DNA from 2 places in the Pseudomonas sp. L-22-4S-12 genome. Region 1 is predicted to be linked to the other one. Evidence: predicted binding sites of a transcription regulator. Region 1 holds the regulator's gene; the other holds the start of a gene.
The links. The regulator LexA, encoded in region 1, represses DNA repair genes until DNA is damaged. The targets are predictions, from matches to a motif close to CTGTNTNNNNANACAG.
Positions count from the first base shown of each region.

Region 2: a site for LexA is predicted at 2,581-2,596, ahead of recN (DNA repair protein RecN). Genes of this name have one in related genera too.

Region 1 is NZ_WELL01000002.1:402,604-414,031, reverse strand. Features, by position in the region: gene F3I16_RS08525 (LysR family transcriptional regulator) at 1-243, shown strand, start outside; gene F3I16_RS08520 (S-methyl-5'-thioinosine phosphorylase) at 358-1,095, opposite strand; gene nagZ (beta-N-acetylhexosaminidase) at 1,121-2,119, opposite strand; gene F3I16_RS08510 (L,D-transpeptidase) at 2,141-2,665, opposite strand; gene F3I16_RS08505 (TetR/AcrR family transcriptional regulator) at 2,710-3,414, opposite strand; gene lexA (transcriptional repressor LexA) at 3,656-4,267, shown strand; gene sulA (SOS-induced cell division inhibitor SulA) at 4,301-4,774, shown strand; gene F3I16_RS08490 (hypothetical protein) at 4,854-5,087, opposite strand; gene F3I16_RS08485 (DUF6586 family protein) at 5,302-5,820, opposite strand; gene topA (type I DNA topoisomerase) at 5,890-8,499, opposite strand; gene F3I16_RS08475 (DUF1653 domain-containing protein) at 8,602-8,838, opposite strand; gene fadA (acetyl-CoA C-acyltransferase FadA) at 9,114-10,289, opposite strand; gene fadB (fatty acid oxidation complex subunit alpha FadB) at 10,317-11,428, opposite strand, start outside.
Region 2 is NZ_WELL01000003.1:259,029-270,456, forward strand. Features, by position in the region: gene F3I16_RS10470 (outer membrane protein assembly factor BamE) at 1-316, opposite strand, end outside; gene fur (ferric iron uptake transcriptional regulator) at 414-824, shown strand; gene recN (DNA repair protein RecN) at 883-2,556, opposite strand; gene grpE (nucleotide exchange factor GrpE) at 2,705-3,283, shown strand; gene dnaK (molecular chaperone DnaK) at 3,396-5,312, shown strand; gene dnaJ (molecular chaperone DnaJ) at 5,433-6,557, shown strand; gene dapB (4-hydroxy-tetrahydrodipicolinate reductase) at 6,737-7,540, shown strand; gene carA (glutamine-hydrolyzing carbamoyl-phosphate synthase small subunit) at 7,725-8,861, shown strand; gene carB (carbamoyl-phosphate synthase large subunit) at 8,893-11,428, shown strand, end outside.

The sequences.
Region 1 (11,428 bases):
CAGGACATCCCGGCGATCATCGCCCTGGTGCGCGCCGGCGCCGGCATCAGCCTGCTGCCACGACGCCAACTGCTGGGCGACGAACTGGGCCTGCTGGTGAGGCCGATAGGGGTCGAGGGCATGGTCTTCCACTGGCAGGCCGCCGTGGCCAGCGACGAGCGCCGGCCGTTCGTGCGAGCCGCGCTGCAGCTGTTGCAGGAACAGCTTCAGCCCGCCGAGCTCACTGCGCCAACCAGCCGCTGACCCAGGCCACTTGGCCTTGCGGCACCGACTGTGCGGATTCTCGTGGGGCCCGGGCGAGACTGAACACCACCCGCCTCCAGCCACGCAGCAGCCGCCGGCCTACAGCAGGTGCGCTCAGCCCGCCAACACGCGCGCCAGTACCGCCTTGACCTTGCCGATGCCATCGGCCAGGGCCTGCTCGATCTCGGCCATGGTGATGATGCCACTGGACTTGCCGGCCGCCGGATTGACCACCAGCGCCAGGCAGGCATAGGGCAGCTCCAGCTCGCGGGCCAGAGCCGCTTCGGGCATGCCGGTCATGCCGACGATATCGCAGCCATCGCGTTCCATGCGCGCGATCTCTGCCACGCTTTCCAGGCGCGGGCCCTGGGTGGCGCCGTACACGCCATGGCTGCTGTGCGCATGGCCCAGCGCCTGCAAGGCATCGATCAGCTTGCCGCGCAGGGGTTCGTCATAGGGGTAGCTGAAATCGATATGGGTGACGTGCTCGATATCCCCGGCGAAGTAGGTGTGCTCGCGGCCCCAGGTGTAATCGATGATCTGGTGCGCCACGCACAGGTGGCCACTGCCCATGGCGGCATGGATGCCACCCACCGCGTTGACCGCGATGATCGCCTGCGCGCCGGCCTGGCGGAGCGCCCACAGGTTGGCGCGGTAGTTGACCTGGTGCGGTGGAATGCGATGCGGATGGCCATGACGGGCGAGGAACAGCACCTCGCGCCCGGCGTACAGGCCACGCTGGATGGCTGCCGATGGCGCGCCGTAGGGCGTATCCAGGGCTAGTTCCTCGGTCAGGGTCAGGCCTTCCAGCTGGGTCAGGCCGGTGCCGCCGATGATGGCGTAGACAGTCATGCGCTTATCCTTTTCAACAGCAAGCTCAATCGATCAGCTGCGCGGCGCGCAAGGCGGCCACGGCAGTCAGCCAACGCGGCTGCTGGCGGTATTCGGTGGTGGCGAAGGCCTGCCCGCGCATGCGCGCCAGGCCCTTGGGCGGCTGCACCTGGAGGCGCTGCAGGGCGCTGAGGGCCAGCTCGGCGGCGCCGCGGTCGTTGCACACCAGGCCCATGTCGCAACCGGCATTCAACGCCGCCTCGATGCGGCTGGCGGCATCGCCGACCACATGGGCGCCGGCCATGGACAGGTCGTCGCTGAAGATCACGCCCGTAAAGCCCAGCTCGCCGCGCAGGATGTCCTGCAGCCAGCGCCGGGAGAAACCGGCCGGCTGGCTGTCGACCTGCGGGTAGATCACATGGGCCGGCATCACCGCCGCCAGCTGCTGGCTGAGGCGCTGGAACGGAATCAGGTCGCTGCCGCGGATCTGCTCCAGGCTGCGCTCATCCACCGGGATCGCCACGTGGGAGTCGGCTTCGGCCCAGCCATGGCCGGGGAAGTGCTTGCCGGTGGCAGCCATGCCGGCTGCCGCCATGCCGCGAATGAAGGCACCCGCCAGTTTGCTCGCCAGCTCGGGATTACCCTCGAAGCTGCGGCTACCGACCACCGCGCTGCGCTGATGATCGAGGTCCAGCACCGGGGCGAAGCTGAGGTCGAGGCCGACCGCCAGCACCTCGGTCGCCATCAGCCAGCCGCACTGCTCGGCCAGGTACTCGGCGTTGTCGTTGTCGGCCAGCGCGCGCATGGCCGGCAGGCGCACGAAGCCCTGGCGCAGGCGCTGCACCCGGCCGCCTTCCTGGTCCACCGCCAGCAGCAGATCCGGCCGTACGGCACGGATCGCCGCACAGAGCTCGCGCACCTGGCGCGGGTCTTCGATATTGCGGGCAAACAGGATCAGCCCGGCCACTTGCGGCTGGCGCAGGATCTGGCGGTCCTCGGCGGTCAGCCAGGTGCCTTGCACGTCCAGCATCAGCGAACCATACAGGGGAGTCTTCACGAATAGTCCTTAGCCGAGATCGGCAGCCGCCCACGCGGGGCACGGCGCCTCATCGATCAGTACCGCACAATGCAGCGGCACACGGGGAAAGAGGGTCAGCAAATCGGCGTTGCGCAGGCGCACGCAGCCATGGGACAGCGGCACGCCCATGGGTTCCCGCTCGGGAGTACCGTGCAGATAGATGTAACGCCGGAAGGTATCCACCGCGCCCAGGCGGTTGATGCCCGGCTCGCAGCCACTCAACCAGAGGATGCGCGTGAGGATCCAGTCGCGCCCGGGAAACTGCCGATCCAGCTCGGGGCTCCAGATCTCGCCGGTCCAGCGCCGCCCGCGCAAAACAGCACCCAGTGGCAAGCCCTCGCCGATCCTCGCCCGCACCTGATGGCGGCCGCGTGGCGTGCAATTCGAACCGCTGCGCTCCCCCGACCCATTCAGAGCCGTGGAGACGGGCAGGCGCAGCAGCAGCTGCCCGTCGGCAAAACCGTACAGGCACTGATCGGCGAGGGAAATGTGCAGGAAATCGAGCGAACGCATAGGCGGCTAGCTTAGCCGATCGGCCCGCCCGGGCACAGCCGCAATCAGGCTTTTGCCGCGGCGGCGACCTTGGCCCGAGGCTTCAGCTGGGCGCTGGCCAGTGCCTCGCTGCTGACGCCGGTTTCCGCGCGCATGCCGGCGGCGAGGAACGGCACCATCAGACGCATGACCTGCTCGATCGAGGTATCCACGCCGAAATCGTTCTCGGCGATGGCGCGCAGCGCCTTGATCCCGGACATGCTGAACGAAGCCGCACCGAGCATGAAGTGCACCCGCCAGAACAGCTCCAGCGGCGGGATGCGCGGCGCGGCTTCGTGCAGCAGAACCAGGTAACGGCGGAACACCTTGCCGTACATGTCTTCCAGGTAGCGACGCAGGTGGCCCTGGCTCTGGCTGAAGGCCAGCCCCAGCAGGCGCATGAAGATCGACAGGTCGTTGCCGCTGCGCGGTTTGACCGCCAGGGCCTGCTCCACCAGCATTTCCAGCAGATCCTCGAGGCCGGCCTTGCTCTCGGGCTTGGCCTGGCGACGATCCAGTTCCTTTTCCAGGCTGGCGCAGAACGGCCCGAGGAAGCGCGAGAACACGGCCTGGATCAGCGCCTTCTTGGAGCCGAAGTGATAGTTGACCGCCGCCAGATTGACCCCAGCCTTGCTGGTGATCAGACGCAGAGAAGTCTCGGCGAAGCCTTTTTCCGCGAACAACTGCTCTGCCGCATCAAGAATGCGCTCGACAGTTTCTGACTGAGCCATGACATCTCCACCTGACAAACACTTGTTTGAAACATACGTTTCAGGTCGGTGCCGTGTCAAGTCTCATGAGCCCAATCATGGCCGACCGGTCACGCATTTAACCATAGTGCAGATTGCCCAGGCTTTGCGCCAAGCAGGCAGGCGGTACAAAAGCCCGGGCCGGTGCCGTGAAAAGAACAGTTGCCAGGGCAATATCACTGTATATAATCACAGCAACTGTATAAACAGACAGACGACCATCATGCTCAAGCTCACGCCCCGCCAAGCCGAAATCCTCGCCTTCATCAAGCGTTGCCTGGAAGCCAATGGTTATCCGCCGACTCGCGCCGAGATCGCCCAGGAGCTGGGCTTCAAGTCGCCCAACGCCGCCGAGGAACACCTCAAGGCCCTGGCCCGCAAGGGCGCCATCGAGATGACTCCCGGTGCCTCGCGCGGCATCCGCATTCCCGGTTACGAGCCGGAAGCCCAGGAAGAAGAAGGCCTGCCGATAATCGGCCGGGTCGCCGCCGGTGCGCCGATCCTGGCCCAGCAGCATGTCGAAGAGTCCTGCCAGATCAACCCGGGTTTCTTCCATCCGCGCGCTGACTATCTGCTGCGGGTGCGCGGCATGAGCATGAAGGATATCGGCATCTTCGACGGCGACCTGCTTGCCGTACACACCACCCGCGAGGCCCGCAACGGCCAGATAGTAGTCGCCCGCATCGACGACGAAGTCACCGTCAAGCGCTTCCAGCGTAGCGGCAACAAGGTGCTGCTGATAGCCGAAAACCCCGAGTTCGCCCCGATCGAAGTGAATCTGGAAGAACAGGATCTGATCATCGAAGGTTTGAGTGTCGGCGTGATCCGCCGCTAACGTGATTCGCCACTAAGTAGTAAGGAGAGCTTCATGCAGTTCCCGCAGTCGCTGAATCGTTCGCAACTTCCGCTGTTTGAAGCTTTCCTGGGGCAGAGCATGGCCCCTCTCCTACTCGATTCGGCCGAGCTGCCGGCCTGGCTGGAAGAACCCGAGCCGATCAGCGAGCTCGCCCTGTCCGGCTCCCTCGGCCACTGCCGCCACCTGCTGGGGCCGGTACTGCGTGAGCTGAGCCAGAACCAGGATGCCCGCTGGCTGACCCTGGTCGCACCGCCCGCCAGCCTGACCACCGCCTGGCTGCGCAGTGCGGGCCTCAACCTGGATCGCCTACTGCTTCTGCAACCGCGCGCCGGGCAGAATGCCCTCGAACTCGCCTGCGAAGCGCTGCGCCTGGGGCGCAGCCATACCGTGGTCAGCTGGATCGATCTGCAGCCGACGCAGCGCCAAAGCCTGAGCAGCGCCGCCCGCCTAGGCAGCGCGCAGAGCCTGAATATTCGTCTGGATTGATCCGGCTAGCGTCGCAGTGACCTAGCCAAAGTGGAGAGACGGGTGGCGCCGGGCGAGCCTGACTCGCCCAGACACAGGATCAGTGCAGAACGCGCGGCTGATCGTCGTGTTCGAGATCGCCTTCGGCCAGCCGGCCGGCCATCTGCACGCCGATATTGAGCATGGCCTTGGCCACCTCGACATGCTGCCCCTGCAGGAACGCCTTGGCGTCGGCGGAGAAATCCAGGGTGACCAGGGTTTCCTCATCCTCGGCACGGCGCAGGGCAATACGGCCGTCAGGAAGCTCGACGATTTCCAGGAAGGATGTGGGCATAAACAAGTTCTCCAATCAGGCCCGCAGTGTAACAGCCCAGGGAAAACCGCCCTAGCCCACCCATCCTGTACTCAGAACCTGTTCAAAGTCTCGCGAGCTAGAGCCAGGCAAGGCGAAATTGGGCGAAGAAGCGCAGTTTACGAGCTGTAAATGAGCATTCTGAGCCCGATTTCAACGCAGCATGGCCAACGCGCAGCAGACTTTGAACAGGTTCTCAGCACTCGCTGAGCGACTCGCGAAAATGCAGGGCCAGCTGCTTGAGCTGCTGCCGCCAGGCCTCCAGCTCTTCGCGCCCCAGCGGCGGCACCTCCTCTTCGACACTGACCGCCTGGATCAGCGGCAACGTCGGATCGACCTTGGCCGTCTTCGGCGCCTGTGGCGGCTGGAACAGCTTGGCGTAGGCCTGCAGCAACTGCGCCAGCCAGGTTTCCGGCTGTTGCGCCAGCTCGACCAGCTCGGCCAGTTCCGGGCTGGGAGCCGCCTGCAGCACGGCCTGATTCAGCAGCAATTCGGCGCGCGGCACATTGGCCTGCGGCAAACGGTAGTAGCCGGCAATCTCATGGCACAAGCCCAGCAGCGCGCCGTACAGGTGAAACAGCGCCGCCTCGCGCTCGGCCTGAACCTGGCCGAGACCGTTCATGGCCCGGCCTTCTTCGGCCTTGCGCAGATTTTCCAGGGCCAGACCGGCGAAATAGATCTTCTGGTTGGTGCGGGTATACAGTTCTTGCGCCATGGCAAGGCTCTCCAGACTCGTGCGCGGCAGATCGCCTAGCGGCGCGCCAGGCGCGCCGCAACGGATCGATCAGCCCTTGCTTTCCACTTTCCACTTGCCGCCGTCGAAGAAGGCGCGCCAGCCGGTGGGTTTGCCGTCCACCTCGCTCTGCACATATTGCTCCTTGGTCTTGCGGCTATAGCGGATAACTGCCGGGCGGCCTTCCGGATCCTTCTTCGGCGCATCCAGCAGGAAGTGGTATTTCGGATCGATCTCGTCTTTATGCGGGATCAGCTCCATCACCAGTGGCGCACGGGTCTCGCGGTTTTTCGGGAACTGGCTGGCGGCCAGGAACAGGCCCGAGGCGCCGTCACGCAGCACGTAGGTGTCGTTGACCTTCTCGCACTTGAGCTCGGGCATCGGCACCGCGTCCATCTTCGGCGGCGCCGCCTCGCCACTGCGCAGCAGCTTGCGGGTGTTCTTGCAGCTGCTGTTGGTGCAACCGAAGAACTTGCCGAAACGACCGGTCTTCAGCTGCATCTCGCTGCCGCACTTGTCGCATTCCAGGCTCGGGCCCTCGTAACCCTTGATCCGGTACTGGCCCTGCTCGATCTCGTAGCCCGAGCAATCCGGGTTGTTGCCGCAGATATGCAGCTTGCGGGTTTCATCCAGCAGGTAGGCATCCATCGCCGTGGCGCAGATCGGGCAGCGGTGCTTGTTCAGCAGCACCCGCGATTCGGACTCGCCTTCGTCATCCGCGGCGATCTCGTCGCCCGGAATCAGGTTGATGGTGGCCTTGCAGCGCTCTTTCGGCGGCAGGGCGTAGCCGGAGCAGCCGAGGAACACGCCGGTGGAGGCGGTACGGATCATCATCGGCCGACCACAGTCGCGGCAGGCGATGTCGGTCGGGGTCGGCTGGTTGGCGCGCATGCCGCTGTCGGCCACTTCCGCCACTTCCAGCTTCTTCTTGAAGTCGCCGTAGAAATCGTCGAGGACGTGCTTCCAGTCGCGCTCGCCCTGGGCCACATCATCCAGATGTTCTTCCATGCCGGCGGTGAAGCCGTAGTCCATCAGGTTGGCGAAGCTCTCGTTGAGGCGCTCGGTGACGATGTCGCCCATCTTCTCGGCGTAGAAGCGACGGTTCTGCACCGCCACGTAGCCCCGCTCCTGGATGGTCGAGATGATCGCCGCGTAGGTCGACGGACGACCGATGCCGCGCTTCTCCAGCTCCTTGACCAGGCTGGCTTCGGAGAAGCGCGCCGGCGGCTTGGTGAAGTGCTGGCTGGGGTCGAGCTTGATCAGCTTGAGCGCCTCGCCCTCGTTCATGTCCGGCAGCACGTCGTCTTCGCCCGGCTTGCTCTGCTGCGGCTGCGCCTTGGTGTAACCGTCGAACTTGAGGATACGGCCCTTGGCGCGCAGCTCGAAGGTGCCGGCGGCCACGGTGACGCTGGTCGACAGGTATTCGGCTGGCGGCATCTGGCAGGCGACGAACTGGCGCCAGATCAGCTCGTAGAGGCGCTCGGCGTCGCGCTCCATGCCGGAGATCTGGGTCGGGCGCAGGTTTACGTCGGACGGGCGGATCGCCTCGTGCGCCTCCTGGGCGCCCTCCTTGCTCGAATACACATTCGGCTTGGCCGGCAGGTACTTCTTGCCGTACTCGCTCTCGATGAAGCCACGCACCATCTCCACGGCATCGGCCGAGAGGTTGGTCGAGTCGGTACGCATATAGGTGATGTAGCCGGCCTCGTACAGACGCTGGGCCATCATCATGGTTTTCTTCACGCCGAAGCCGAGGCGATTGCTCGCCGCCTGCTGCAGGGTCGAAGTGATGTAGGGCGCCGACGGCTTGCTGCTGGTCGGCCGGTCCTCACGCTTGGCGATGCTGTAGGCGGACGCCTTCAGCTTTTCCAGCGCGGCCATGGCCTGCGCCTCATTGACCGGTTTGAAGGCCTCGCCCTTCTCGCGCACCACTTCGAAACGCACGGTGGCGGCCTTGGCGGTGCCGAGGTCGGCGTGCACTTCCCAGTACTCTTCCGGAACGAAGGCGCGGATCTCTTTTTCGCGCTCGACCACCAGCTTCACCGCCACCGACTGCACTCGGCCGGCGGACAGACCACGGGCGATCTTCTGCCACAGCAGCGGCGAGACCATGTAACCGACCACGCGATCGAGGAAACGCCGCGCCTGCTGGGCATTGACCCGGTTGATGTCCAGCTCGCCGGGCTGGGAAAAGGCTTCCTGGATGGCCTTCTTGGTGATTTCGTTGAACACCACGCGCTTGTAGCGGCTGTCATCGCCACCGATGGCCTCGCGCAGGTGCCAGGCAATGGCTTCCCCCTCGCGATCCAAGTCGGTTGCGAGATAGATGGTGTCGGCATCCTTGGCCAGGCGGCGCAGCTCCTCGATCACCTTTTCCTTGCCGGGCAGGATCTCGTACTTGGCCTTCCAGCCATGCTCCGGATCGACGCCCATGCGCGAAACCAGCTGGCGCTTGGCCTTCTCCTTGGGCGACAGTGCCGGCGCCTCGCCAGCGGCGGCCTTGCCACGCTTGGCCGGTTCCTTGGCGTTACTGGCCGAACCGCTGGTAGGCAGGTCACGGATATGGCCGATGCTCGACTTCACCACGTACTGGTTGCCCAGGTACTTGTTGATGGTCTTGGCCTTGGCCGGGGATTCCACGATGACCAGCGATTTGCCCATGGATTGGAAAATTCCTGAATTCTGAGAGTAAAAGCGGGCGGCGCCGCTAAAGGCACCGCTATATATAGTGGCCGTCGAGGTGAGGTCAAGCGCGCTGCTTGCTCACTCCTTACCGAAACGTGCCGGCTCGGCCTCGATCAAAGCAAAGCGCGGGACTGTCTCGCCGTCCACCTCGACCGTGCCACAGAACATCTCCAGCGGCCTGACCCACAGGCCGAACTCACCATACAGGGCCTGGTAAACCACCACATCCTCTTCCGTCTCGGAATGCCGGGCGACACCGAACACACGGTATTGCGGGCCCTTGTAGTGACGGTACAAGCCGGGTTGCAGCTGCATGATTCGACTCCCTATAAGAACCTGTTCAAAGTCTGCTGCGCGTCGGCCATGCTGCGTTGAAGTCGGGCTCAGGATACTCATTTACCGCTCGTAAACTGCGCTTCTTCGCCCTATTGATTCGCTGGCGCTCACCCTTCGGGCCAGCCTACGGCTGTTACTCCCGTTGGTCGTTGCGCCTTGCCTGACTCTAGCTCGCGAGACTTTGGACAGATTCTAAGAATTACCCAAAAACAAAAACCGGGGCACAGGGCCCCGGTTCTTCCATCTCGAAACGCTTAGACGCGTTCGAAGACGGTGGTGATGCCCTGGCCGAGGCCAATGCACATGGTCGACACACCGAGGGTGCCGCCATTCTGCTTCATCACGTTCAGCAGGGTGCCGGAGATACGCGCACCGGAGCAGCCGAACGGGTGGCCCAGAGCAATGGCGCCGCCGTGCAGGTTAACCTTCTGCTCCATCTTGTCGAGGAGTTTCAGGTCTTTCAGCACGGGCAGAGCCTGGGCGGCGAAGGCTTCGTTGAGTTCAACGAAGTCGATGTCGTCCATGGTCAGGCCGGCACGCTTGAGGGCTTTCTGAGTGGACGGCACCGGACCGTAACCCATGATCGCCGGATCGACACCGTGTACGGCCATCGCACGAACCACGGCCAGCGGCTGGATGCCGAGGTCCTCGGCGCGCTGGGCGGACATGACGATCATGCAGGAAGCGCCGTCGGTGATCTGCGAGGAAGTACCCGCAGTCACGGTGCCGCCCTTCGGGTTGAACGCCGGCTTCAGCGCAGCCAGGCTTTCCAGAGTGGTTTCCGGACGAATGGTCTCGTCGAAGTCGAAAACCTTCAGGAAGCCGTTCTCGTCGTAGCCTTGCATCGGGATGATTTCATCCTTGAACTTACCTTCGACGGTGGCCTTGTGGGCCAGGCGGTGCGAACGCTCACCGAAGGCGTCCTGCGCCTCGCGGCTGATGCCGTGCATCTTGCCGAGCATCTCAGCGGTCAGACCCATCATGCCCGACGCCTTGGCGGCGTACAGGGAGAGGTGCGGGTTCGGATCGACGCCGTGCATCATGCTGACGTGGCCCATGTGTTCCACGCCGCCAACCACGAACACGTCGCCGTTGCCAGTCTGGATCGCCTGCACGGCAGTGTGCAGGGCGCTCATGGAGGAACCACACAGGCGGCTGACGGTTTGCGCAGCGCTGGTGTGCGGAATCGGGGTCATCAACGACGCCATGCGCGCGATGTTCCAGCCCTGCTCCAGGGTCTGGTTGACGCAACCCCAGATCACGTCTTCGACTTCAGCCGGGTCCAGCTTGGTGTTGCGTGCCAGCACGCCGCTGATCAGGTGTGCCGACATGGTCTCGGCACGGGTATTGCGGTGCATGCCGCCCTTGGAACGACCCATCGGGGTACGACCGAAGTCGACAATGACTGCGTCTCTCGGATTCAGGCTCATATCTCTACTCTCGCTCTGATCGTTCGATTAACCGAAAAACTTCTGGCCGTTTTTGGCCATTTCGCGAAGTTTGGCGGTCGGGTGGTACAGCGCGCCCAGGTCGGCATATTGGTCAGCCAGGGCCACGAATTCGGCTACACCGATGGCGTCGATGTAACGCAGCGCACCACCACGGAAGGGCGGGAAGCCGATGCCGTAGATCAGGCCCATATCGGCCTCGGCAGCGGTTTCAACGATGCCGTCTTCCAGGCAACGAACGGTTTCCAGGCACAGCGGGATCATCATGTAGTTAATGATGTCTTCGTCAGTCAGCTCGCGCTGCTCGACGACGATTTCCTTCAGCAGCTCGTAGGCAACCGGGTCGGAGACCTTCTTCGGCTTGCCGCGCTTGTCCATTTCGTAGGAGTAGAAACCCTTGCCATTCTTCTGGCCCAGGCGATTGGCGTCGTACATCACGTCGACGGCAGTCTTGCCTTCCACGGCCATGCGATCCGGGAAGCCTTCGGCCATCACGTCACGGCCGTGGTGGCCGGTATCGATACCGACCACGTCGGACAGGTACGCCGGGCCCATGGGCCAGCCGAACTTCTCCATGACCTTGTCGATGCGCACGAAGTCGACACCGAAGCCCAGCAGCTTGGAGAAGCCGCCGAAGTACGGGAACAGCACGCGGTTGACCAGGAAGCCCGGGCAATCGTTGACCACGATCGGGCTCTTGCCCATCTTCTTGGCGTAGGCAACGGTGGTAGCCACGGCCACATCGCTGGACTTCTCGCCACGGATGACTTCAACCAGCGGCATCATGTGCACCGGGTTGAAGAAGTGCATGCCGACGAAGTTTTCCGGACGCTTGAGGGCCTTGGCCAGCAAGTTGATGGAAATGGTCGAGGTGTTGGAAGCCAGGATCGCGTCTTCGCGAACCACGCCTTCCACTTCGGCCAGGACGATCTGCTTGACCTTCGGGTTCTCGACCACGGCTTCGACGACGATGTCGACGTTGCCGAAATCACCGTAGGACATGGTCGGACGAATGCCGTTGAGGGCTTCGGCCATCTTCGCCGGAGTCATGCGGCCCTTGGCAACGCGATTGCCGAGCAGCTTGGAAGCCTCGGCCAGACCCATCTGGATACCCTCTTCGC
Region 2 (11,428 bases), on a different contig from region 1:
CGGCCAGGCCGATCAGCTGGTCGTCGCCGCCGAACATCAGGCTGACGCGTTCCTGGTAGCGCTGCCGGCCACCCGGCTGGATGCTGTACAGGTAGTCCCAGCGGTTGGCGTGGAAGGTGTCGGTGATCAGCGGGTTGCCCATGATAAACCGCACTTGTCGGCGGGTCATTCCGGGCTTCAACTGGTCTATCATGTCCTGCGTTACGACATTGCCCTGCTGGATGTCGATTTTATAAACCCCGGGAAATGAACAACCGGCGAGTGCGAGCAGACCCACGAGCGTGAGGCTGGACAGCAGGAGCTTGGTGTTTTGCATCGGTGGGTGACTTCCACTATCTTGGCTGGGCAAAGTAAACCCCGATCATACCCGCATAAACGGAAGCTGCGAAGCAGCAACCTAGAGAAAGCCGACCATGGTTGAAAATAGCGAACTGCGCAAAGCTGGCCTGAAAGTAACCCTGCCGCGCGTGAAGATCCTGCAGATGCTCGACTCGGCCACTTCCGGCCAGCGCCACATGAGTGCCGAGGATGTGTACAAGGCGCTGATGGAGGCGGGCGAAGACGTCGGCCTGGCCACCGTGTACCGGGTACTGACCCAGTTCGAGGCGGCCGGTCTGGTCGAGCGCCACAACTTCGATGGCGGCCATGCCGTGTTCGAACTGGCCGACGGCGGGCACCACGACCACATGGTCTGCGTCGACAGCGGCGAGGTCATCGAGTTCTTCGATCCGGATATCGAGAAACTGCAGAAAGAGATCGTCAAGAAGCACGGCTTCGAGCTGGTCGATCACAACCTGGTGCTGTACGTGCGCAAGAAGAAGTAAGTGTCACGACTCGAATGTAAAAGGCGCCCCGCGGGGCGCCTTTTTCATGTCTGGAATCTCAGAGCTGCGCGCTGCTGACCATCTTGCGCGCGTGCTGCAGGGATTCCTCGGTGAGGTCGACCCCGCCGAGCATGCGTGCCACTTCCTCGACCCGCTGCGCGGTGTCCAGGGTCGCCACGGCGGTGCGGGTTTCCTCGCTGCCGCGCTGCTTGTGCACGAACAGGTGGTTGTGGCCCTGGGCGGCGACCTGCGGCAGGTGGGTGACGGTGAGCACCTGGCCGCGTTCGCCGAGGCGGCGCAACAGCTGGCCGACCACTTCGGCGGTGGGCCCGCCGATGCCGACGTCGACTTCGTCGAACACCAGGGTCGGCACCCGCGAGGTCTGCGCGGTGATCACCTGGATCGCCAGGCTGATGCGCGACAGCTCGCCGCCGGAGGCGACCTTGGCCAGGGATTTCAGCGGCAGGCCAGGGTTGGCGCTGACCAGGAATTCGACCTGCTCCAGGCCATGAGGCTGCGGTTCCTCGGCGCTGCCAGCCTGCAGCTGGATGCTGAAGCGCCCGCCGGGCATGCCCAGGCCCTGCATCTCGGCCTGTACGGCGGTGGCCAGGCGCTCGGCGGCCTGTTGGCGCAGCTGGCTCAGCTCGGCGGCCTTGTCCTGGTAATGGCGGGCATAGGCCGCCAGTTCCTCGGCCAGGCGTTCGCTGGCCTGGTCGTCGGCGTTCAGGCCTTCCAGTTCTTCCAGCAGGCGCTGCTGCAGCTCGCCCAGTTCGGTGGGCTGGATGCGGTGCTTGCGCGCCAGGGTATAGATGGTGTCCAGGCGTTCTTCGAGGATCTGCTGGCGCTGCGGGTCGGCGTCGAAGTGGTCGATGAAGCGGTTCAGCTCGCCGACCGCTTCCTCGACCTGGATCTGCGCGCTGGCCAGCAGGTTGCTGGCTTCGCCGAGGGCGCCGGGCTGGCTGCTGAACGCGCCGAGGCGATTGAGGCTGGCGGTCAGGGCCGACAGCACGTTGCCGGCATCGCTTTCGCTGCACAGGTCGAGCACCTGGCGGCAGGCGCCGAGCAGCTGCTCGGCGTTGCTCAGGGTCTTGTGTTCCTGCTCCAGCTGCTCCAGTTCGTTGTCGCCGAGGGCGAGGCTCTCCAGCTCCTCCAGCTGGTAGCTGAGCAACTGGTGGCGGGCGCGCTGCTCGTCGCTGGTCGAGGTCAGGCGCTGCAGCTCCTGGCGGGTCTGGCGCCAGCGCTGGGCGGCCAGTTGCACCTGGCGCGCCAGCTCCTGGCTGCCGGCGTACTCGTCGAGCAGGCGGCGGTGGGTGTCGGGCTTGAGCAGCGACTGGTGCTCGTGCTGGCTGTGGATGTCGATCAGCAGTTCGCCGAGCGCCTTGAGGTCGCCCAGCGGGCAGGGGCTGCCGTTGATGTAGCCGCGCGAGCGGCCTTCGCTGGTGATCACGCGACGCAGGATGCACGGGCCGTCGTTATCCAGGTCGCGTTCGGCCAGCCAGGCGCGGGCTTCGGCGATGTCGTCCAGGTCGAAGCTGGCGAGGATGTCCGCCTTGTCCGCGCCGGGGCGCACCACGCCGCTGTCGGCGCGGTCGCCGAGGGCCAGGCCGAGGGCGTCGAGCATGATCGACTTGCCGGCGCCGGTCTCGCCGGTGATCACCGACATGCCGCGGGCCAGCTCCAGATCCAGGTGTTCGACGATGGCGTAGTTGTGAACGGACAGGTGCACCAGCATGGAGATCACTCCCAAAAAATTGTGCTGGCTATTTATACAGTGTTTTGTTTTGTCCTGACAATAACCCTTGAAACCTTGTGATCGAGCCCCATATAGGCGACAGAAGCAGCAGGCCTTGACCTGCCCCCGCATTGAACAGGAGGACCTAATGGCTGACGAACAGACCCTGGATACGCAGAACCCGCAGAACCCGCAGGACGCCCAGAACGCCGAGGCGGGCGCTGGCGAGGATCTGGCGGCACGTGTGCAAGCCCTCGAGGAGCAGCTGGCGCAGGCGCAGGACAATGCCCTGCGGGTTGCCGCCGATCTGCAGAACGTGCGCCGTCGCGCCGAGCAGGACGTCGAGAAGGCGCACAAGTTCGCCCTGGAGAAGTTCGCCAATGACCTGCTGCCGGTAGTCGACAGCCTGGAGCGCGGCCTGGAGCTGTCCGACCCGAACGACGAGTCGATCCGCCCGGTGCGCGAAGGCATGGAGCTGACCCTCAAGCTGTTCCACGACACCCTCAAGCGTTACCAGCTGGAAGCGGTCGACCCGCATGGCGCGCCGTTCAATCCGGAGCACCACCAGGCGATGGCCATGGAAGAAAGCACCCATGTCGAGCCGAACTCCGTGCTCAAGGTGTTCCAGAAGGGCTATCTGCTCAGCGGTCGCCTGTTGCGCCCGGCCATGGTCGTGGTGAGCAAGGCGCCGAGCATCGCTCCGCCGTCGATCGACGAGCAGGCTTGAAATCGGCGAGTCCGACCCCATCTGTTAGAGCAAGCGATTTAGTGCTGGTGCGGCCAATCCATTCAACGGGTCGCGCAATCAAGGTTAAAGATCAAGTTTCGGGAGAGTGAATATGGGCAAGATTATCGGTATCGACCTGGGGACCACCAACTCCTGCGTCGCCATTCTGGAAAACGGTAACGTCAAGGTCATCGAGAACGCCGAAGGCGCGCGCACCACGCCGTCGATCATCGCCTACACCAATGACGGCGAGATCCTGGTCGGCCAGTCCGCCAAGCGTCAGGCGGTGACCAACCCGCACAATACCCTGTACGCGGTGAAGCGCCTGATCGGTCGTCGCTTCGAAGAAGAAGTGGTACAGAAAGACATCAAGATGGTCCCCTACAAGATCGCCAAGGCCGACAACGGTGACGCCTGGGTCGACGTGAAGGGCCAGAAAATGGCGCCGCCGCAGATTTCCGCGGAAGTGCTGAAGAAGATGAAGAAGACCGCCGAAGACTACCTCGGCGAAGCCGTGACCGAGGCGGTGATCACCGTTCCGGCCTACTTCAACGACAGCCAGCGTCAGGCCACCAAGGACGCCGGTCGCATCGCCGGTCTGGACGTCAAGCGCATCATCAACGAGCCGACCGCGGCGGCGCTGGCCTACGGCATGGACAAGGGCAAGGGCGACCACACCGTGATCGTCTATGACCTGGGCGGCGGTACCTTCGACGTGTCGGTGATCGAGATTGCCGAAGTCGACGGCGAGCACCAGTTCGAAGTGCTGGCCACCAACGGCGATACCTTCCTCGGTGGTGAGGACTTCGACATCCGCCTGATCGACTACCTCGTCGACGAATTCAAGAAAGAGTCCGGCATCGACCTCAAGGGCGATCCGCTGGCCATGCAGCGCCTGAAGGAATCCGCCGAGAAGGCCAAGATCGAGCTGTCGTCCGCGCAGCAGACCGACGTCAACCTGCCGTACATCACTGCAGACGCCAGCGGTCCGAAGCACCTCAACGTGAAGATTTCCCGCGCCAAGCTGGAAGCCCTGGTCGAAGACCTGGTCACCCGTACCATCGAGCCGTGCCGCATCGCCCTGAAGGACTCCGGTCTGGACGTCGGCAGCATCGACGAAGTGATCCTGGTCGGCGGTCAGACCCGCATGCCGCTGGTGCAGCAGAAGGTTGCCGAGTTCTTCGGCAAGGAAGCGCGCAAGGACGTCAACCCGGACGAAGCCGTGGCCATCGGTGCCGCCATCCAGGGCGCCGTGCTGGCTGGCGACGTGAAGGACGTGCTGCTGCTCGACGTATCGCCGCTGACCCTGGGTATCGAAACCATGGGCGGCGTGATGACTGCGCTGATCGAGAAGAACACCACCATCCCGACCAAGAAGTCGCAGGTGTTCTCCACCGCCGACGACAACCAGGGCGCGGTGACCATCCACGTGCTGCAGGGCGAGCGCAAGCAGGCCTCGCAGAACAAGTCGCTGGGCAAGTTCGACCTGGCCGAGATTCCGCCGGCGCCGCGTGGCGTGCCGCAGATCGAAGTGACCTTCGACATCGATGCCAACGGCATCCTGCACGTCGGTGCCAAAGACAAGGCCACCGGCAAGCAGCAGTCCATCGTGATCAAGGCCAACTCCGGCCTGTCCGAGGAAGAAATCGAGCAGATGGTGCGTGACGCCGAGGCCAATGCCGAGGAAGACCGCAAGTTCGAGGAGCTGGTTACCGCGCGCAACCAGGGCGACGGTCTGGTGCATGCCACCCGCAAGATGGTCACCGAGGCGGGCGACAAGGCCACTGCCGACGAGAAGGCGGCCATCGAGAAGGCGCTGGGCGAGCTGGAAGTTGCGGTCAAGGGCGACGACAAGGCGGCCATCGAGGCCAAGATGAACGCCCTGTCCGAAGTCACCACGCCGCTGGCGCAGAAGATGTACGCCGAGCAGCCGCAGCCGGGTGCTGCCGGCCAGGGTGCCGACGAAGCCAAGGACGCGGCCGACGACGTGGTCGATGCCGAGTTCGAAGAGGTCAAGGACAACAAGTAAGCCACGGCTTACCTCAGTTCCCGCCCGCCGAAGCCTGGCTTCGGCAGGTGCGATTCGCCGCGCGGGAGCTTGCTCCCGCGTTGGCGTGTCTGGGGCAGACGAATTTAAAGGTGTTGATGTATGTCCAAGCGTGACTATTACGAAGTGCTCGGTGTCGAGCGCGGCGCCAGCGAGGCCGAGCTGAAAAAGGCTTACCGGCGCCTGGCGATGAAGCACCACCCGGACCGCAATCCGGACGACAAGGCTTCGGAAGAGAAATTCAAGGAGGCCAACGAGGCCTACGAAGTGCTTTCCGATGCGGGCAAGCGTTCGGCCTACGACCAGTACGGTCATGCCGGCGTCGACCCGCAGATGGGTGGCGGCGGGTTCGGCGGTGGCGGGGCGAACTTCTCCGACATATTCGGCGATGTGTTCAGTGATTTCTTCGGTGGCGGCCGCGGCGGTTCGCGCGGTGGCGCCCAGCGCGGCTCGGATCTGCGCTACACCCTGGAGCTGGATCTGGAAGAGGCCGTGCGCGGCACCACCGTGACCATTCGCGTGCCGACCCTGGTCAACTGCAAGCCGTGCGATGGCAGCGGGGCGAAGAAGGGCACCAGTCCGGTGACCTGTACCACCTGTGGCGGCATCGGCCAGGTGCGCATGCAGCAGGGCTTCTTCTCGGTGCAGCAGACCTGCCCGCGCTGCCATGGCAGCGGCAAGATGGTCACCGACCCCTGTGGCTCCTGCCACGGCCAGGGCCGGGTGGAAGAGAGCAAGACCCTGTCGGTCAAGGTGCCGCCAGGCGTCGATACCGGCGATCGTATCCGCCTGTCCGGCGAGGGCGAGGCCGGCAGCATGGGTGGTCCGGCGGGTGACCTGTATGTGGTGGTCAACGTGCGCGAGCACGCGATCTTCCAGCGCGACGGCAAGCACCTGTACTGCGAAGTGCCGATCAGCTTCGCCGACGCGGCGCTGGGTGGCGAGCTGGAAGTGCCGACCCTGGATGGTCGGGTCAAGTTGAAGATTCCAGAAGGCACCCAGACCGGCAAGCTGTTCCGTCTGCGCGGCAAGGGCGTGGCCCCGGTGCGTGGCGGCGGTGCCGGCGACCTGCTGTGCAAGGTGGCGGTGGAGACCCCGGTGCATCTGGACAAGCGCCAGCGCGAGCTGCTGGAAGAGTTCCGCAAGTCGCTGGAAGGCGACAGTACCCATTCGCCCAAGGCCAGCGGCTGGTTCGACGGCGTGAAGCGGTTCTTCGGCGACATCTAAGAGCTGCCCACGATCTGCTGCGCGTCGGCCAGGCGTCGTTAAAAACAGGCTCGGAATGCTCATTTACTACTTGTAAACTCCGCTTCCTCGCCGCTTTGACCAGCCGTAGGCTGTTACTGACGTAGCGCCTAGCCTGGCTCTAGCTCGCGAGATCGTAAGCAAGCTCTAAGGAATCGACTATGCGACGTATTGCAGTGATGGGCGCCGCCGGGCGCATGGGCAAGATCCTCATCGAGGCGGTCGGTCAGGCGGATGGCGCCCAGCTGACCGCCGCCATCGATCGCCCGGACAGCAGTCTGATCGGTGCCGATGCCGGCGAGCTGGCGGCGCTGGGCAAGATCGGCGTGGCCCTGGCGGGTGACCTGAATGCGGTGCTGGATCAGTTCGATGTGCTGATCGACTTCACTCACCCCTCGGTGACCCTGAAGAATCTGGAGGTCTGCCGCCAGGCAGGCAAGGCCATGGTCATCGGCACCACCGGCTTCTCGCCGGAGGAGAAGCAGTTGCTGGTCGAGGCAGCCAAGCAGATCCCGATCGTCTTCGCCGCCAACTACAGCGTCGGCGTCAACCTGTGCCTCAAGTTGCTGGATACCGCGGCTCGGGTGCTGGGTGACGAGGTCGATATCGAGATCATCGAGGCGCACCATCGGCACAAGGTCGATGCGCCGTCCGGTACCGCGTTGCGCATGGGTGAGGTGGTGGCGGGTGCCCTGGGGCGCGATCTGCAGAAAGTCGCGGTGTACGGGCGCGAAGGCCAGACCGGTGCCCGCGAGCGCGAGACCATCGGTTTCGCCACCGTGCGTGCCGGCGACGTGGTCGGTGACCACACCGTATTGTTCGCCGCCGACGGCGAGCGGGTGGAGATCACCCACAAGGCCTCCAGCCGGATGACCTTCGCCAAGGGCGCGGTGCGTGCGGCGCTGTGGCTGCAAAGCCAGCCGGCCGGGCTGTATGACATGCAGGACGTGCTGGGGCTGAGCTGAAATGCTTGAACGGTCCACTCAGACGGTGGACCGAAAAGGCACTTTCCTGTAAGCTTTCTGCTTTAGTGTGTCCACTAAAAGTAACGCAGAATGAATCAGATAAAAAAGCGGGGTGACGGTCAATACGTCATCCCGCTTTTTTACAACCTGCGTTTGTACAAGTTTCAGATCTAGGGAGGTCTTCTTGACTAAGCCAGCCATACTCGCCCTTGCCGACGGCAGCATTTTCCGCGGCGAAGCAATCGGGGCCGACGGCCATACCATCGGTGAAGTGGTGTTCAACACCGCCATGACCGGCTATCAGGAAATCCTCACCGATCCTTCCTATGCCCAGCAGATCGTCACCCTGACCTATCCGCATATCGGCAACACCGGCACCACGCCGGAAGATGCCGAATCCAACCGGGTGTGGGCGGCCGGCCTGATCATTCGTGACCTGCCGCTGATCTCCAGCAACTGGCGCAACAAGCAGCCGCTGGACGAGTACCTGAAGGAAAACGGTACCGTCGCCATCGCCGGCATCGATACCCGGCGCCTGACCCGCATCCTGCGTGAGAAGGGCTCGCAGAACGGCTGCATCCTGGCTGGCGCTGACGCCACCGAGGAAAAAGCCCTGGAGCTGGCGCGCAGCTTCCCCGGGCTGAAAGGCATGGACCTGGCCAAAGTGGTCAGCTGCACCGAGCGCTACGAGTGGCGCGAAAGCACCTGGGAGCTGAAAACCGACAGCCACCCGCAAATCGCCGCCAGCGAGCTGCCTTACCACGTGGTTGCCTACGACTACGGGGTCAAGCTCAACATCCTGCGCATGCTGGTCGAGCGCGGCTGCCGCCTCACCGTGGTGCCGGCGCAGACTCCGGCCAGCGACGTACTGGCGCTGAACCCGGACGGCGTGTTCCTCTCCAACGGCCCTGGCGATCCCGAGCCGTGCGACTACGCGATCCAGGCGATCAAGGATGTGCTGCAGACCGAGATTCCGGTCTTCGGTATCTGCCTCGGTCACCAGCTGCTGGCCCTGGCCTCCGGCGCCAAGACCGTGAAGATGGGCACCGGCCACCACGGCGCCAACCACCCGGTACAGGATCTGGATTCCGGTGTGGTGATGATCACCAGCCAGAACCACGGTTTCGCCGTGGACGAGCCGAGCCTGCCGGCCAACCTGCGCGCCACCCACAAGTCGCTGTTCGACGGCACCCTGCAGGGCATCGAGCGTACCGATAAGGCGGCTTTCAGCTTCCAGGGACACCCGGAAGCCAGCCCGGGCCCGCACGACGTCGCCCCGCTGTTCGATCGCTTTATCTCCGCCATGGCCGCCCGTCGCTGATCGCTGAGTCCAGGAATTCGAGAGTTACCCCATGCCAAAACGTACAGACATCAAAAGCATCCTGATCCTCGGCGCCGGCCCCATCGTCATTGGCCAGGCCTGCGAGTTCGACTATTCCGGTGCCCAGGCCTGCAAGGCCCTGAAGGAAGAGGGCTACCGCGTCATCCTGGTGAACTCCAACCCGGCCACCATCATGACCGACCCGGCCATGGCCGATGCCACCTATATCGAGCCGATCAAGTGGTCCACCGTGGCCAAGATCATCGAGAAGGAGCGCCCGGACGCCCTGCTGCCGACCATGGGTGGCCAGACCGCGCTGAACTGCGCCCTGGACCTGGAAAAGCACGGCATCCTGGAAAAGTTTGGCGTCGAGATGATCGGTGCCAACGCCGACACCATCGACAAGGCCGAAGACCGTTCGCGCTTCGACAAAGCGATGAAAGACATCGGCCTGGCCTGCCCGGTTTCCGGCATCGCGCACAACATGGAAGAAGCCTACGGCGTACTGGAGAAGGTTGGCTTCCCGTGCATCATCCGTCCGTCCTTCACCATGGGCGGCACCGGCGGCGGTATCGCCTACAACCGTGAAGAGTTCGAAGAAATCTGCGCCCGCGGCCTGGATCTGTCGCCGACCAGCGAACTGCTGATCGACGAATCGCTGATCGGCTGGAAGGAATACGAGATGGAGGTGGTCCGCGACAAGAAGGACAACTGCATCATCGTCTGCGCCATCGAAAACTTCGACCCGATGGGCGTGCACACCGGCGACTCGATCACCGTGGCGCCGGCCCAGACCCTGACCGACAAGGAATATCAGATCCTGCGTAACGCCTCCCTGGCGGTACTGCGCGAGATCGGCGTGGAAACCGGCGGCTCCAACGTGCAGTTCGGCATCTGCCCGAACACCGGTCGTATGGTCGTGATCGAGATGAACCCGCGCGTGTCGCGTTCCTCGGCACTGGCCTCCAAGGCCACCGGCTTCCCGATCGCCAAGATCGCCGCCAAGCTGGCCGTAGGTTACACCCTCGACGAGCTGAGCAACGACATCACCGGCGGTCGCACCCCGGCCTCGTTCGAGCCGGCCATCGACTACGTCGTGACCAAGATCCCGCGTTTTGCCTTCGAGAAGTTCCCCAAGGCCGACGCCCGTCTGACCACCCAGATGAAGTCCGTGGGTGAAGTCATGGCCATCGGCCGCACTTTCCAGGAATCCCTGCAAAAAGCCCTGCGCGGCCTGGAAGTGGGCGTTGCCGGCTTCGATCCGAAGCTCGACCTGAACGATCCGGAAGCCGAAAGCACCCTGCGCCGCGAACTGACCGTGCCCAGTGCCGACCGTATCTGGTACGTGGCCGATGCTTTCCGCGCCGGCAAGACCGTGGCGGAAATCTTCGAGCTGACCAACATCGACGAATGGTTCCTGGTGCAGATCGAGGATCTGATCAAGGACGAGGAGAAGGTCAAGACCCTCGGCCTGTCCTCCATCGACTATGAGCTGATGCTCAAGCTCAAGCGCAAGGGCTTCTCCGATGCGCGCCTGGCCAAGCTGCTCGGCGTTTCCGAGAAGAGCCTGCGCGCCCATCGGCACAAGCTGAAAGTGCTGCCGGTGTACAAGCGCGTCGACACCTGCGCCGCCGAATTCGCCACCGACACCGCCTACATGTACTCGACCTACGAGGAAGAGTGCGAGGCCGCGCCGTCCAGCCGCGACAAGATCATGATCCTCGGCGGCGGCCCCAACCGTATCGGCCAGGGCATCGAGTTCGACTACTGCTGCGTGCACGCGGCGCTGGCCATGCGTGAAGACGGTTACGAGACCATCATGGTCAACTGCAACCCGGAAACCGTTTCCACCGACTACGACACCTCCGACCGCCTGTACTTCGAGCCGGTGACCCTGGAAGACGTGCTGGAGATCGTCCGGGTCGAGCAGCCGAAAGGCGTGATCGTGCAGTACGGCGGCCAGACCCCGCTGAAGATCTGCCGCGCCCTGGAGGAGGCCGGCGTACCGATCATCGGCACCAGCCCCGAGGCCATCGACCGCGCCGAAGACCGCGAGCGCTTCCAGCAGATGGTCCAGCGCCTCGGCCTGCGCCAGCCGGCCAACGCCACCGCGCGCAGCGAAGACGAGGCCCTGGCCCTGTCCAAGGGCATCGGTTACCCGATGGTCGTGCGTCCGTCCTACGTGCTGGGCGGCCGGGCGATGGAGATCGTCTATCAGGAAGAAGAGCTCAAGCGCTACATGCGCGAAGCCGTCAAAGTATCGAACGACAGCCCGGTGCTGCTCGACCGCTTCCTCAACTGCGCCATTGAGGTGGACGTGGATGCGGTGTGCGACGGCGAGAGCGTGGTGATCGGCGCGATCATGCAGCACATCGAGCAGGCTGGCGTGCACTCCGGTGACTCCGCCTGCTCGCTGCCGCCGTACTCGCTGCCGATGCACATCCAGGACGAGATCCGCGAGCAGGTCAAGAAGATGGCCCTGGAGCTCGGTGTGGTCGGCCTGATGAACGTGCAGATGGCCGTGCAGGGCGAGGACATCTATGTCATCGAGGTGAACCCGCGCGCTT